2 regions of the Clostridium moutaii genome follow, and region 1 is predicted to be linked to the other one. Evidence: a T-box and tRNA genes for the amino acid it is inferred to sense, from the RefSeq annotation. Region 1 holds a T-box; the other holds one or more tRNA genes.
What was found. A T-box is a leader RNA that pairs with one kind of tRNA and senses whether it is charged. The one in region 1 lies ahead of thrS (threonine--tRNA ligase), so its partner is inferred to be a tRNA-Thr.

Region 1 (7,908 bases):
CGAGTAGAAGGGAGTATTATAAAATGCAAAGGGAAACTCGAACTGTTTATTTAGATAAGGAGTTAAATATAGAAGCTTATAATTTTAAAGGAATTAAGCAGAAATTTCCAAACCATTTTCATGAGTATTATGTTATTGGCTTTATTAAAAGTGGAAGGCGACATTTGTCTTGTAAAAATAAAGAATACGATATTAAAAATGGTGATTTAATTTTATTTAATCCTCATGACAATCATACTTGTGAACAGATTGATGGAAAGGCACTTGATTATAGATGCTTAAATATTAAACCTGATGTAATGAAACAAACTGTATTTGAAATTACAGGTAAAAATTATATGCCGTATTTTACAGAGCCAGTAATATTCAATAATGATATTGTGCCATAATTGCAGGAATTATACCTTATGATCATGCAGGGTGAAAAAGATTTTAAAAAAGAGGAAATTTTTTTGTTTATAATTGAACAATTGATAACTGGATATGCTAAACCAATAGCTGTAGCTGTTATACAGGAAATAAATACGGAGATTAAAACAGTATGCGATTTTTTGGAAAAAAATTATATGAAAAATATTACACTGGATAATCTGAGTAATTTGACAGGGATAAGTAAATACAATTTGGTGCATTCATTTACCAGACAAAAGGGAATATCACCTTATAGCTATCTTGAGAGCATTCGTATAGATGAAGCTAAGAGATTTTTGGAAAGTGGAGTTAGTCCAATAGAGGTTGCATTAAGTACAGGATTTACTGACCAAAGTCATTTTACTAAATTTTTCAAAAAGTTCATTGGTTTAACCCCAAAACAATACATGAATATTTTTATAGACAAATTTACGGACAAAGGAGAATGTAAATGAATAAACAAGAAAATATAAAATGTGTTATGGTAATAAATGAAGATCTTCCATTGGGAGTGATTGCAAATGCATCAGCAATATTGGGTATTACTCTAGGAAAACATATTCCTGAATTAGTAGGCAAAGATGTTGCTGACGCTTCAGGGAAAAAACATCTAGGTATTATTACAATCCCAGTGCCAATTTTAAAGGGGAATAAAGAGATTATTAGAGAATTAAGAGAAAAATTATATACTTCTGATTTTGATGATGTTATTGCAGTTGACTTTTCGGATATTGCACAAAGTTGCAATGTTTACAGTGAGTATCTACAGAAAGTATCAACTGTTTTGGAAAAACAACATACATATTTTGGGATTGCCATTTTTGGTAATAAGAAAAAAGTTAACAAGCTAACAGGTAGTATGCCTTTGTTAAGATAGCCAATGTTAGCAAAAAATCTATATGATATAATTTTTTATAGAATAGACTGCAAATTTAAACTTTAGTGTAGGTGTGAGTATACTTAGAGAAAATAAGTATTATCCTTAATTAATCTCTAGTAATTTAATTCGTGTTAATTGAAACTTGCGAACTAGTTGTGATCAAATATTTTAGGGTATAAGTGAGACGAACAGCCACTTATTATTGTAAGTATAGTGTAGTTAATTATACTACTTTTTAATTTTATAATTTGAAATCCTTCCTGTAAAAAATGTCAAAAATATAATTATGATATTTACTACTGCAAATAATTTATTCCTTTCCATATGCCATTATACCCCAATTTATAAATGTAAATTACTTTCTGAAATTAGACCATATATTTTTATAACATTAAGAATTTTAATTACAACACCAAAAATGAATATGCTGGTTAGAATTGATAATATTCCATATTTTGCTAAATGAAAAAAAGTTACAATTCAAAAGAACCAGTATTAAAAATAAAAGATAGTTTAATCAGTGATTAAACTATCTTTTATTTTCTTTGGAGGCGCCACCCAGATTTGAACTGGGGATGAAGGTTTTGCAGACCTCTGCCTTACCACTTGGCTATAGCGCCATATAAAAAATGGAGCGGAAGACGAGATTCGAACTCGCGACGTTCACCTTGGCAAGGTGACGCTCTACCACTGAGCCACTCCCGCATATTTTAAATGGTGGCCAGACCAGGAATCGAACCAGGGACACGAGGATTTTCAGTCCTCTGCTCTACCGACTGAGCTATCTGGCCACATGGCGACCCAGAAGGGGTTCGGACCCTCGACCTCCGGCGTGACAGGCCGGCACTCTAACCAACTGAGCCACTGGGCCATAATATTATGGTGGGCACAACAGGGCTCGAACCTGTGACCCTCTGCTTGTAAGGCAGATGCTCTCCCAGCTGAGCTATGCGCCCATAATCACATTATCACCACGACAATTCATATTATATATTGAGTTCTATATATTGTCAATACTTTATATTAAAAAATTGCACTAGCCTTAGCAAACTTTAAAATTATTGATAATATGATTTTATTTATCATTTATTTATGGTATTAAAATATTATATGATATTAAAATATTATTTTGAATATATTGATTTTGTTATGTCGATATTTGACAATAGAAATTTGAATATAGATTTTTTTTAGACACATACTATTTTTGAAGGGAGTGTGAATAATGCTATTAACAACTATAGTTTACAATAAGGAAAAGAAAAGTGTAATACATGGTATTCAAGAATTAAAAGAATATTTTAGGCATAAAGGCGTGCTCATTGGTATATATGAAAGTATAGAGTCTGATACTCACTTCCTTAAACTATTTTGTGATAGAGAAATAAACAACAAACTTATGAATATATATAATATGTATATTGCAAATATTATATATGATATAGTAATAGATGAGTTTTATGAAAAAGATATTCTGGCTTTTTTGTCTGATGAATATTTTTTCCTAAAATATGAAGAATTAGAGGAAATTAGACTGGAAAGCTTAAAAGTATTGAAGGGTAAAATGACAATTATAGATGAAAATTCTATTTTTTGCATAAATAAGAGAAATGATATACTGGATAAAATATCAAATTGTATAAATGAAAATAATGAGATAAATATAGAGGGATTTATAACTTTTAGAATCAGGGAACTTTTAGATGATTTGGAAAGTATAATTGATAAAGTGGTTGAGAAATATATGGTGGATAAGGAATACAATGAATTTATAAAGCTTTTAAAATATTTTGTGGAAATTCAAGAAAGTAAAATAGACTATTTAAGTATAATAATAGATAATGATGGTAAATATATAATAAAAGATAAAGAAGGAGATATAACAGAAAGCTTTTTTAAGGACTTAAAAGCATTAAAATGCAATAAAAATATAAATTCAGATTTGGATGATGTTTTAATAAGTGCATTGATAACCAATTCACCGGACAAGATAGTAATTCATTGTGCTGAAAATTGCAGAAATTCAGAATTAATGGATACTATTGAAAAAGTTTTTACCGATAGAGTTGAATTCTGTAACAGCTGCAGCATATGCAAATCCGTAAAAAGCAATTTGAATAGAGTATAATTTATAAAAATTTTTAATTCCCATATTGACATACTGATTTTAGAATAATATAATGAATTTAAACAGAAATAAAGGCTATGAAAGGGAAAAGTAAATAAATTAATTATTTTAAGAGAGAAGGATTTTAAGCTGAAATATCCTTTAAATAAAATTTATTGAAAAACCACCTTTGAGTTGTATACTGAAATTTTAGTAAGTATTTCCGTTAACCCACGTTAAAGGTAGAGTGAATAGTAATTAAATTTTTTACTATTAACTTGGGTGGAACCGCGGTAATACTCGTCCCATATTTTGGGGGGAGTTTTTTTATTATTTATTTTTATATCAATTAAAAGTAAAGTGTCTATGTTTTATTAAATATTAAGAAAAAAGTCATGAAAAGGAAGAGTAAATAAAAAATTATTTTAAGAGAGAAGGATTTTAAGCTGAAATATCCTTTAAATAATTTTATTGAAAACCACCTTTGAATTGTATACTGAATTTTAGTAGGTATTTCCGTTTAATCTGCGTTAAAGATTCAAAGATAACAGATGGCCTTATATATTGCACTGTTAAATTTGGGTGGAACCACGGTAAATTCGTCCCTTATATTTGGGAAGAATTTTTTTTATAAATTTTAAATTAAAATAGATTTATAAGGAGGAACAATTATGATAAAAATAAGCCTTAAAAATGGTAAAGAATTGGATTCAGAGAAAGGATTAAAGGTAAGTGATATTGCAAAGAAATTAAGTACTTCCCTGGGGAAGAAAGCACTGGGAGCTAAAATAAATGGTGAAATAGTGGAATTAAATCATCCTGTAAATGAAGATTGCAAACTTGAAGTTCTTACTTTTGAAGATGAAGATGGAAAAAAGATATTGAGACATACAGCTTCTCATATACTTGCTCAGGCAATAAAAAAATTGTATCCGGAGGTTAAGCTTGCTATAGGACCTGCTATAGATTCAGGATTTTATTATGATGTAGATGCAGATTTTTCATTTACACCGGAATTATTAGTTAAGATCGAAAATGAAATGAACAAAATAGTCAAAGAGAATATTAAATTGGAAAGATTTGAGCTTCCAAGAGCAGAAGCAATAAAATTTATGGAAGAAAGAAAAGAACCGTACAAGGTGGAATTGATAAAGGATTTACCAGAGAATGAAATTATATCCTTTTACAGACAAGGGGATTTTGTAGATCTATGTGCAGGACCTCATTTACCTTCTACAGGGAAGGTAAAGGCAATAAAACTTCTTTCCATAGCAGGTGCCTATTGGCGTGGAGACGAAAAGAATAAAATGCTTCAAAGAATATATGGAACTGCATTTGAAAAGAAGAGTGATCTTGAAGATTATATTAAACTTATGGAAGAAGCCAAGAAAAGGGATCATAGAAAATTGGGGAAGGAATTGGATTTATTCAGTATGCATGAAGAAGGACCTGGATTCCCATTTTTCCATCCAAAGGGAATGATAATTAGAAATGAGCTTCAAAATTTTTGGAGACAAATGCACAGAAGAGCTGATTATGATGAAGTAATGACTCCAGTTTTGTTAAATGAAGAGTTATGGCATCAGTCAGGACACTGGGATCATTATAAGGAAAATATGTACTTTACTAAGATAGATGGAGAAAATTATGCTATAAAGCCTATGAATTGTCCAGGAGCTATACTTATTTATAAGAACAGCATACGTTCTTATAGAGATTTACCTAAAAGATATGGTGAAATGGGAATTGTCCATAGGCATGAAAAATCAGGAGCTCTCCATGGACTTATGAGAGTAAGATGTTTTACTCAGGATGATGCCCATATATTCATTACTAAAGAGGATATTACAAATGAAATAATACAGGTTATAAAACTTATAGATGATTTTTATAAGATATTTGGATTTAAGTATTTTGTAGAGCTTTCTACAAGACCTGAAAATTCCATGGGAAGTGATGAAGATTGGGAGGCTGCAACTGATGGATTGAGAAATGCATTAAAAGTGGCAGGACTTGATTACAAAGTTAATGAAGGTGATGGAGCTTTTTACGGACCTAAGATAGATTTCCATTTAAGAGACTGCATAGGAAGAACTTGGCAATGTGGGACAGTACAGCTGGATTTCCAGATGCCGGAGAAATTTGATCTCAGCTATATAGGGGCAGATGGAGAAAAACACAGGCCAGTTATGATACACAGAGTTGTATTTGGTTCCATAGAGAGATTCATAGGAATTCTTATAGAACATTATGCAGGGGCATTTCCAGCTTGGCTTGCACCAGTTCAGGTAGAGGTCATGGATATTACTGATGATCAAAAAGAATATGCAAAAGAGGTAATCCAAAAATTAAAAGACCAGGATATAAGGGTGGAAGCTGATGTGAGAAATGAAAAAATAGGCTATAAGATAAGAGAAGCTCAGATGCAAAAAGTACCTTATATGATTATTTTAGGTGATAAAGAAATGGGTCAAAAGAATATATCTGTAAGAAGCAGAAAAAATGGAGATTTAGGATCAATGTCATTGGATGATTTTATAGCAAAGCTTAAAGATGAAATTTCCAATAAAGTAAGTGATATATAAAAAGTTAAATTTATATATTGACTTACAATGACAAAAATAGTATAATATAATTCGTTAAGAAGAAACCAGCCGTTTCTCACCTTACGGCAGAGCCAGTAAGGTTTTAAGAATTTTATATTGTAAATTCTTTATTTTGATGTATTCAAGGGACGGCAGATGCTGTCCCTTTTCATATTTTTTGTTAAATCCACCTAGGAGGTGAATGTTATTAATAAAGGTTTTCTTTTAAATAGTGAGATAGTTGAAAAGGAAGTAAGGGTTATTTCAAATAATGGAGATAAGATTGGAATTGTACCTTTAGAAGAAGCTTTAAAGCTTGCAGAAGAAAAAGAACTTGATTTGGTTATGATATCTCCTAATGCAAATCCACCAGTGTGCAAGGTAATGAATTATGGAAAGTTTATTTATGAGCAATCCAAAAAGGAGAAAGAAGCTAAAAAAAAGCAGAAAGTCATTGATATAAAAGAAGTTAGACTTAGTCCAACTATAGAAGAACATGATATTTCCATTAAGGCTAAAAATGCAAGAAAATTTTTGCTTACAGGGGATAAAGTTAAAGTTACTATAAGATTTAGAGGTAGGGAAGCAGGCTATTCCTTTATAGGTAGAAAGACTTTAAATAATTTTTATTCTAAACTTGAAGATATTAGTATAATAGAAAAACAGCCAAAACTTGAAGGCAGAAATATGACAATGACATTATCAATAAAAAAAGCATAATTGAGAGGAGGAAGTTGTTATGCCAAAAATGAAAACAAAAAGAAGTGTAGCAAAGAGATTCAAAGTTACAGGAACAGGCAAGTTAAAGAGGGCAAAAGCCTTTAGAAGCCACATATTGACGAAGAAAAGTACAAAGACTAAGAGAAATCTTAGAAAAACAGGATATGTATCAGAAACTCAAGAGAAAACAATGAAGAAATTAATACCTTATGTATAATTAAAAGATTTTAAAAGGAGGTTTTAAAATGGCAAGAGTAAAAAGAGCTATGAATGCTCGTAAACATCATAAGAAAATATTAAAGCTTGCAAAGGGCTATTATGGCGGCAAAAGCAGGTTATTCAGATCTGCTAATGAAACAGTTATAAGAGCTTTAAGAAATGCATATATAGGAAGAAAATTAAAAAAGAGAGATTTTAGAAAACTTTGGATAGCAAGGATAAATGCTGCAACTAGAATAAATGGACTTTCCTATTCCAAGTTTATAAATGGAATAAAGACAGCTGGTATTGATGTAAACAGAAAAATGCTTTCAGAAATAGCAATAAACGATCCAAAAGCATTTACTGAATTAGTTGACATAGCTAAAAAACAATTAAGCGCATAATTCAGATAAGCGCATAATTCAGACTACATCAAGTGATTCTTAGGTTTAGCGGAGTTTTCTCACAAGAAATACTTTTCACACAGAACCTTGGAAGAACTTATCCAGGGGCATAGCATTGCTTATGATCTCCCGCCTTGAAAAGATGGGAGTGTTAGCAATGATAGCTATCGGATAAAAGAGTGCAGTATAGTTTACTGGGCTCTTTTATTGAATTCTAAGATAAATTATGAGGATGAGTCCAATGGATATAATTAAGAGCAGGGGTAATCTGCAGGTAAAACAAGCTAGAAAGCTAATGGAAAAAAAATATAGAATTGAAAATAAAAAGTTTTTAATAGAAGGCTTTAGATTCGTAAAGGAAGCTTTGAATTCCAGCTTTAGAGTGACTGCTATTTTCTTAAGTGATAGTTTTTATGATAAGTGGGAAAAGACTTTGATGGAAGAAAAGATTGGGTACAAATCTTCCGTATATATTGTTACTGATGAGGTGCTAAAGAGTATCAGCAGTACTGAAAGTCCTCAGGGGGTAGTTGCTGTGGTAGAGAATACACAGTTAAGCCTTAAAAATACAGAGGGATTTTATGTGCTGGCAGATAGAAT
Region 2 (7,908 bases), on a different contig from region 1:
GAGGATGTTTTTGTAATAAGTGATATACTGAGGAGTATATTTGCAGATATAAATATAGATAAAAGTACAAATAAAATTATAATAGACACTTCCAATATAAAGGATTGTAATTCCTGTAGTGAGCTTGTAAAAAAAATGAGGGCTTCATTTTTAATAATGGGTCCTATGATATCTAGATTTGGCAGATTTAAATTATCTCTTCCGGGAGGTTGTAATATTGGAACTAGACCTATAGACTTGCATCTGAAGGGATTTAGTGCTCTTGGAGCAGAAGTAAATATAGGGCATGGATATGTAGAGGCCCGGGCTAAAAAGCTAATAGGCAATAAGATATATTTAGATTTTCCATCTGTGGGAGCTACAGAAAATATAATGATGGCAGCAGTAATGGCTGAAGGAGAAACCATAATAGAAAATGCAGCAGAAGAACCGGAAATAAAAGATTTGGCAAAGTTTTTAAACAGCATGGGTGCGAGTATTGTTGGGGCAGGTTCTGGAACTATTCATATAATAGGAGTCAAAAATCTAAAGGGAAGTACTCATAAACCCATATGCGATAGAATAGAAGCTGGTACTTTTATGGTAGCTGCTTCAATAACTAGAAGCAAGATTAAAATAAATGGTATAAATGAGGAACATTTAAAACCTATAGTTGCTAAATTAACTGAAGCCGGAGTATATATAAAACCAGAGGGAAATGGTTTAATTGTAGACGGTGATAGAGATCTAAACCCTATAGATATTAAAACCATGCCCTATCCTGGATTCCCCACTGATATGCAATCGCAGATGGCAGGACTTTTATGTACAGTTAAGGGAACAAGTATAATAACTGAAACTATTTTTGAAAATAGATTTATGCACGCAGTGGAGATGAAAAGAATGGGAGCAAACATAAAGATAGATGGAAGAAGTGCCGTTATAGAGGGTGTTGATAAGCTCACAGGAGCGGAAGTAAGAGCAACAGATCTTAGAGCTGGTGCGGCTCTCATACTTTGCGGTCTGGCAGCAGAAGGGGAAACAGAAGTTATGGATATATACCATGTAGACAGAGGATATGTAGATATTGAAAAAAAACTTAAGGGCTTGGGTGCTGATATTGAGAGAATAAATTGATAATTTAATATTATATAAAAAGAGAAGATTGAAGGAGATCTTCTTTTTTTATATAATATTAAAACATATTTTTTACAGTTCATAATAGGGATGGAATATTTGCAGCATATTAATAATAAAAATATTATAAGATGGTAAATGGAAGGAGAACAACAGAGGGGTATATTATGAACTTTTTAAAAAAATTTGTTATATTAGTATTTATGGGTATGGCTTTTATAATTGTACTTTCCCTATTCATGGCGGGAAAAGGAATTGGTCAGGATAGTTTGCCCAAATTTATAATTAAATCAAAAAATATAATATTTAAAAACAGTAATGGTGATGCAGAAAAAATAAAGGTCTATATAACCAAGGAACATAAAATAAAAGAAATGAATTTAGAGGAATACGTATTGGGAGTAGTTGCAGGGGAAATGCCGGCGGAATTTTCAGAAGAGGCACTTAAAGCCCAAGCCGTGGCGGCAAGAACCTTTGGAGTTGCCCATATGGAGGCATATGGTGGAAAAAAATATAAAAGCACTACAGGTGCAGATGTATGTGATACTGTTGCATGTCAGGTTTTTCAAAGTAAAGAGGATAGAATGAATGCATGGCCCAAGGCAAAGGCAGAAGGATACTGGAATAAGATGGAACAGGCCGTACAAGCCACTTCGGGGGAGGTATTGGCCTATAAGGGTAAATTAGTTATGGAGCCTTATTATTTTGCTATAAGTGGAGGAAGAACGGAAAATGCAGAAGATGTATTTAAAGAAGGAGAAGGGTATTTAAAGAGTGTAGAAAGCCCAGGAGAAGAAGATGCACGCAAATATAAAACTTCCGTGGAAATGTCCTATAAGAACTTTATAGATAAAGTAAATATTTATTATCCTAGTTCAAAATTGAATGCAGAAGATCTGTCTAAAGAAGTAACTATAGAAGGAAGAACAGAAGGGGGGGCCGTCAGAGAAATTAAACTGGGATCGGTTACTGTATCCGGAACCAGATTTAGATCTATTATGGGATTAAATTCTACAGATTTTACCATATACTTTAAAGACAAAATTTATATTCAATGTTTAGGATATGGTCATAGAGTGGGAATGAGTCAGTGGGGGGCCAATGCCATGGCTAAGGATGGAAAAACCTACATACAGATATTAAGCCATTATTATAGTGGTATAAGTTTAAAGAATGTAACTTCATTTTTAAAGTAAACAAAATATATCAATATATGACGAAGATGAGATAAAAAATTTCATCTTATTTTTTTATGAAAATTTTAGAAAAAAATTTATAAAATATGTATTTTTTGTTATTGTCTGGACAAACTACAAAAAGGAGGTGTTCATATGGACAAAAAATTTTCAAATAAAGCAGTTAACTTTTTTAAAAAGGAGGGCTTCTACATAATATTATTTATCTGTTTATGTATAGTGGCAACAGTTGCACTGTTGACTGCAAGAAATAACAAGAACCAAAGTGCTGAATTACAAAACAGTAAAGCTACAGAACAAAAACAAGTTAAACAAACTGCAAAAGCAGATAATAAGTCTTCTTCAAGTTATGATAATGCCCTTCAAGTTAAAAAGAGCAGTAATACAAATACAAATGCCCAACAGAAAACTTCAAAAGAAGTATCAAGTTCAGTAAGTACTTCATTTCAAAAGCCAGTAGAAGGGGTTATTGCAAGAGGGTTTTCAGAGGATCCGGTATATTGGGATTCTACGGCAACTTATAGACCAAACTTAGGTTATGATATACAAACTGATTTGGGAAAACCAGTATTTGCGGCAATGGATGGAAAGGTAGAAGAAGTAAATACTGCAACACAAGATGGAGTAGAGATTATTTTAGATCATCAAAATGGATTAAAAACTGTTTATTCTAATTTAGATCCAAATGTTAAGGTCAGTGTAGGCCAAATGGTGAAAAAGGGAGCAGTTATAGGAATAGTTGGCAAGAGTACCTTGAGATCAGCCTATGAAAAATATGGGAATCATTTGCATTTTGCTGTTTTGAAGGGAAAAGAATTTGTTGATCCAGGTAAATATATAAAATACTAATATTTAGCCATTTCTCTGGATAATATAGAGAAATGGCTCATATATAATGAATTTAAAAATATAAAAGGGCATATTTATATATGGAGGGACAAGTTAGACATTAAAAAATTTTCTAAATTAAATAGAAGAATACTTGTAAGTATTTACGTATATAGAGTTTTGATTATTAACTGTTATTTGTATAAAGGAGTTGAATGAATTTGAAAGATTATATTGAAGAGAGAGTTTTAGAGGTTGCCAAATATATAATAGGTTCTAAAGCTACAATAAGGAAAACTGCCAAAGTTTTTGGAGTGAGCAAAAGTACCATACACAAAGATATGACGGAAAGATTACCTAAAATAAATCCACAGGTTGCACAAGAGGCTAAGAGTATATTGAATTATAATAAAGCAGAAAGACACATAAGAGGTGGAAAGGCCACTAAAATGAAATATAAAGCTATTGAAGGTTAAAAACATTCCCATTATAATTAGAATATGATATGATAATAAATAGTAAATAAATTTACGTTTTATTATGAAAAGCAAGTTAGATTAGGAGTGAAAAAAGGGATGTTTTTTAATATAGGAACTGATATGGGAATAGATTTAGGTACGGCTACAGTGCTTGTGTACATTAAGGGCAAAGGAGTAATATTAAAAGAACCTTCAGTTGTTGCCATAGATAAAAGTAAAAATAGAGTGCTAGCCGTGGGAGAAGAGGCATGGCAAATGATAGGCAGAACGCCAGGAAATATTGTTGCCATTCGTCCATTAAAAGATGGAGTTATATCTGACTACGATGTAACAGAAAAGATGTTAAAGTATTTTATAGAAAAGGCTTGTGGAAAAAAAAGAATGTCAGCACCGCGGATAGTTATTTGTATTCCCTGCGAGGCTACTGAGGTTGAAAAAAGAGCTGTAATTGATGCGGCTAAAAATGCAGGGGCAAAGAAAGTGTTTTTAATTGAGGAACCCTTAGCTGCAGCTATAGGAGCTGGAATCGATATAACTAAGGCAAGTGGAAGTATGGTAATAGATATAGGCGGTGGAACTACCGATGTGGCAATAATTTCGCTGGGGGGAATAGTAGTAAGATCTTCAATTAAGGTAGCAGGAGACAGGTTTGATGAATCCATAATGAAATATATTAGAAAAGAACATAAATTGATGATTGGAGAAAGGACTTCAGAAGACTTAAAGATAAATATAGGTTCTGCATTTAACAAAGATGAAGAGATAAGTATGGAAATAAGGGGAAGAGATTTAATTACAGGGCTCCCCAAAAATATGGAAGTATCATCTAAAGAAATGAGAATAGCTTTGAAGGAAACTGTAAATTCTATAGCAGATACAGCTAGGGCGGTATTGGAAAAAACTCCTCCAGAGTTATCCGCTGATATAGCTGAGAAAGGTATTGTTATGACTGGAGGAGGAGCCTTGCTAAATGGATTAAGTGATTTAATACAGGAAGTAACTCATGTGCCTGTTTATGTAGCTGAAGATCCAATATCCTGTGTAGCTTTAGGCACAGGAAAGGTTCTTGAGTATTTGGACAAAATGGAAGTTATTTTTACCGGTGATGATATAACCTTAATAGATTGAGGATATTTTATTGGTGTTAAAAAATTTGTCTATATATTTACAATAAGATATTATTATAATAGAGATAATATGAATGAATTAATGAATAAAGTATTACTTCGGCCATATTTAAAATTAGATTCAAACGTATATTGCTGGTATTATTAAATATATCTTCATTGCCATTTGAATCAACTATGCCTATTATTGAGGAATCCCCTACATTGGGAAGGGATTTTCCTACTCCCTTGCCGGGATGAACGGGAAAGTCCCTTACCTGTATTTCTCCAATGGTTTTGGAATCTCCTAAACAGGCATCGATCCCTATAATGTTGTTATGAGGATGAAGTAACTTTATTTCATTTAGTCTACTCTCAATGTTCAAAGCATGTATGGGTTCTGAAATTGTGCCATAAACTGGCAGAGGAAAGTGCTTGCACTTTAGCAGAGTACCTACTAAGGGGCCAAGACAGTCCCCTATATATCTATCTGTACCGATACATACAATAATGGTATCCTTGTTGATGTGATCCTTTAAAAAATAGGCTAAATCGTAATATGCCAATGGATTTTTATAGTTAGATTTTACTTTATTCAATATATTCACCTTCTTTTATGTATGCAATACCTATCTATGGATAATATCCAAAGAGAATACTATATATAATTTATATGATGGAATTATGTAAAATATTATGTCTAAATCACAGGTATATGATTTCTAAAGGAATAATGAGATACATGAAGGAATAAACATTTAACATTAGATTTTAATGTAATATGAAATTTGAAAATAATTGCACAAAAATGTATACTAAACTACGTTAAACGCCTTTATGTTTTATGTGGGCGTAATTGTATGAAATAAATAGGCTGGCATAGCTCAGCAGGTAGAGCAACTGACTTGTAATCAGTAGGTCGTGGGTTCGAAGCCTACTGCCAGCACCAAATGTGGAGGAATTCCCGAGCGGCCAAAGGGGGCAGACTGTAAATCTGTTGTCAGTGACTTCGATGGTTCGAATCCATCTTCCTCCACCAAATATTATGGGCGCATAGCTCAGCTGGGAGAGCATCTGCCTTACAAGCAGAGGGTCACAGGTTCGAGCCCTGTTGTGCCCACCACATTATAACAAAATAAGCTGGCATAGCTCAGCAGGTAGAGCAACTGACTTGTAATCAGTAGGTCGTGGGTTCGAAGCCTACTGCCAGCACCAAATGCGGAGGAATTCCCGAGCGGCCAAAGGGGGCAGACTGTAAATCTGTTGTCAGTGACTTCGATGGTTCGAATCCATCTTCCTCCACCATAAAAAAGCACTGTTAGGGTGTTTTTTGTTTTATTAGAATCTTTATAATTATTGTAAATCTATAATATAAACTCTTATCCAGAGAGGCGGAGGGAAAAAGGCCCGATGAAACCCGGCAACCAGTAGAAATTTTGCCAAGGTGCCAATTCCTGCAAGTTAATTTTGCAAGATAAGAGAGCAGTTAATTATTTAACCTCTTCTTATTTGAAGAGGTTTTTATTTTTTTATACAGTATGGAGGTATTGAAAATGAGAAAATTATTTACGTCTGAGTCAGTTACAGAAGGTCATCCAGATAAAATGTGCGATCAAATTTCAGATGCAATTCTGGACGCTATATTAAAACAAGATCCTTACGGAAGAGTAGCATGTGAAACTGCTACTACTACAGGTATGATTTTGGTTATGGGAGAAATATCAACTAAATGTTATGTTGATATATCTAAAATAGTTAGAAAGACTGTAAGGGAAATAGGATATACCAGAGCTAAATATGGATTTGACTGTGATACCTGCTCAGTGATGAGCTCAATTGATGAACAATCATCAGATATAGCTATGGGGGTCAACCAGTCCCTGGAAGCTAAAAAAGGACAGATGGAGGGAACAGATGCCATAGGAGCAGGAGATCAAGGTATGATGTTTGGATTTGCCACTAATGAGACTCCAGAATATATGCCTATGCCTATAAGTCTGGCTCATAAGCTGGCAAAAAGATTGGCACAGGTTAGAAAGGATGGGACTTTAAGTTATTTGAGGCCAGATGGAAAAACCCAGGTGACTATAGAATATGATGACAATAAACCTATTAGAGTTGATACTATAGTGGTATCCGCCCAGCATGATGAACTGGTAACTAAAGAACAAATTGAAAGTGATATAATTGAACATGTTATAAAGCCTGTTGTGTCACCGGAATTTTTGGATAAAAATACTAAGTACTTCATAAATCCAACAGGAAGGTTTGTGGTTGGTGGACCTCAGGGAGACTCTGGTCTTACAGGAAGAAAAATAATAGTGGACACCTATGGTGGATATGGAAGACATGGTGGTGGAGCGTTTTCAGGAAAGGATCCAACCAAGGTGGATAGATCCGCTGCTTATGCTGCAAGATGGGTGGCAAAAAATTTGGTAGCTGCTGGTGTTGCCGATAAGCTGGAAATACAACTTGCATATGCTATAGGTGTAGCAAAACCTGTATCTATAACTGTTGATACTTTCAACACTGGGAAAATATCAGAAGAGGAAATAGTGGGCATAGTAGAGAAGGTATTTGATCTAAGGCCAGCTGTTATAATAAGGGATTTGGATTTGAGAAGACCTATATACAGACAGGTTGCAGCTTATGGGCATTTTGGAAGAACCGATATAGATTTACCTTGGGAAAAATTAAATAAAGTTGATGATATAAAAAAATATATCTAGAATTTTAAAAGCTCTGTATGCAAATTTACAGAGCTTTTTTAAAATTAAACTTATGTGTTATAATTATATTCAAAGATATAGGTTTTTACATGTTTATTAAAGTGGGAGAGATCTTATGCAGGATTTGCAGGGAATTATAGAAGATATAATATTTCAAAATAAAGACAATGGATATGTAGTTGCTAAGTTGAAGGAAAAAGAGGATACAGTAACTATAGTGGGATGCATACCTTATATAACGGAAGGACAAAATTTGAAGGTTTTGGGGGAATGGGTATTACATCCTCAGTTTGGGCGTCAGTTTAAGGTCCAGGTTTGTGAAGAAATAGTACCCAATACTGTTATTGGTATAGAGAGGTATTTATCTTCGGGAATTATATCCGGCATAGGACCTGTTACTGCCAGGAAGATAGTTAAAAAGTTTGGAGAAAATACTCTTCATGTACTGGATGAC

Region 2: it has a tRNA-Thr gene. The T-box ahead of thrS (threonine--tRNA ligase) is inferred to sense a tRNA for this amino acid. The anticodon was not compared.

Annotation. Positions count from the first base shown of each region.
Region 1 is NZ_JBGEWD010000007.1:185,603-193,510, reverse strand. Features, by position in the region: partial or broken gene AB8U03_RS09415 (helix-turn-helix domain-containing protein) at 24-866, shown strand; gene AB8U03_RS09410 (DUF2000 domain-containing protein) at 863-1,288, shown strand; tRNA gene AB8U03_RS09405 (tRNA-Cys) at 1,838-1,911, opposite strand; tRNA gene AB8U03_RS09400 (tRNA-Gly) at 1,922-1,996, opposite strand; tRNA gene AB8U03_RS09395 (tRNA-Phe) at 2,007-2,082, opposite strand; tRNA gene AB8U03_RS09390 (tRNA-Asp) at 2,086-2,162, opposite strand; tRNA gene AB8U03_RS09385 (tRNA-Val) at 2,172-2,247, opposite strand; gene ytxC (putative sporulation protein YtxC) at 2,517-3,419, shown strand; T-box leader at 3,488-3,709, shown strand; T-box leader at 3,785-4,008, shown strand; gene thrS (threonine--tRNA ligase) at 4,070-5,983, shown strand; ribosomal protein L20 leader region at 6,034-6,164, shown strand; gene infC (translation initiation factor IF-3) at 6,182-6,703, shown strand; gene rpmI (50S ribosomal protein L35) at 6,723-6,920, shown strand; gene rplT (50S ribosomal protein L20) at 6,949-7,308, shown strand; gene AB8U03_RS09355 (TrmH family RNA methyltransferase) at 7,550-7,908, shown strand, end outside.
Region 2 is NZ_JBGEWD010000002.1:183,430-191,337, reverse strand. Features, by position in the region: gene murA (UDP-N-acetylglucosamine 1-carboxyvinyltransferase) at 1-1,116, shown strand, start outside; gene spoIID (stage II sporulation protein D) at 1,284-2,312, shown strand; gene AB8U03_RS03645 (peptidoglycan DD-metalloendopeptidase family protein) at 2,448-3,161, shown strand; gene spoIIID (sporulation transcriptional regulator SpoIIID) at 3,362-3,616, shown strand; gene mreB (rod shape-determining protein) at 3,716-4,747, shown strand; gene yyaC (spore protease YyaC) at 4,785-5,324, opposite strand; tRNA gene AB8U03_RS03625 (tRNA-Thr) at 5,599-5,674, shown strand; tRNA gene AB8U03_RS03620 (tRNA-Tyr) at 5,680-5,764, shown strand; tRNA gene AB8U03_RS03615 (tRNA-Val) at 5,773-5,848, shown strand; tRNA gene AB8U03_RS03610 (tRNA-Thr) at 5,865-5,940, shown strand; tRNA gene AB8U03_RS03605 (tRNA-Tyr) at 5,946-6,030, shown strand; SAM riboswitch class I at 6,102-6,206, shown strand; gene metK (methionine adenosyltransferase) at 6,279-7,454, shown strand; gene recD2 (SF1B family DNA helicase RecD2) at 7,570-7,908, shown strand, end outside.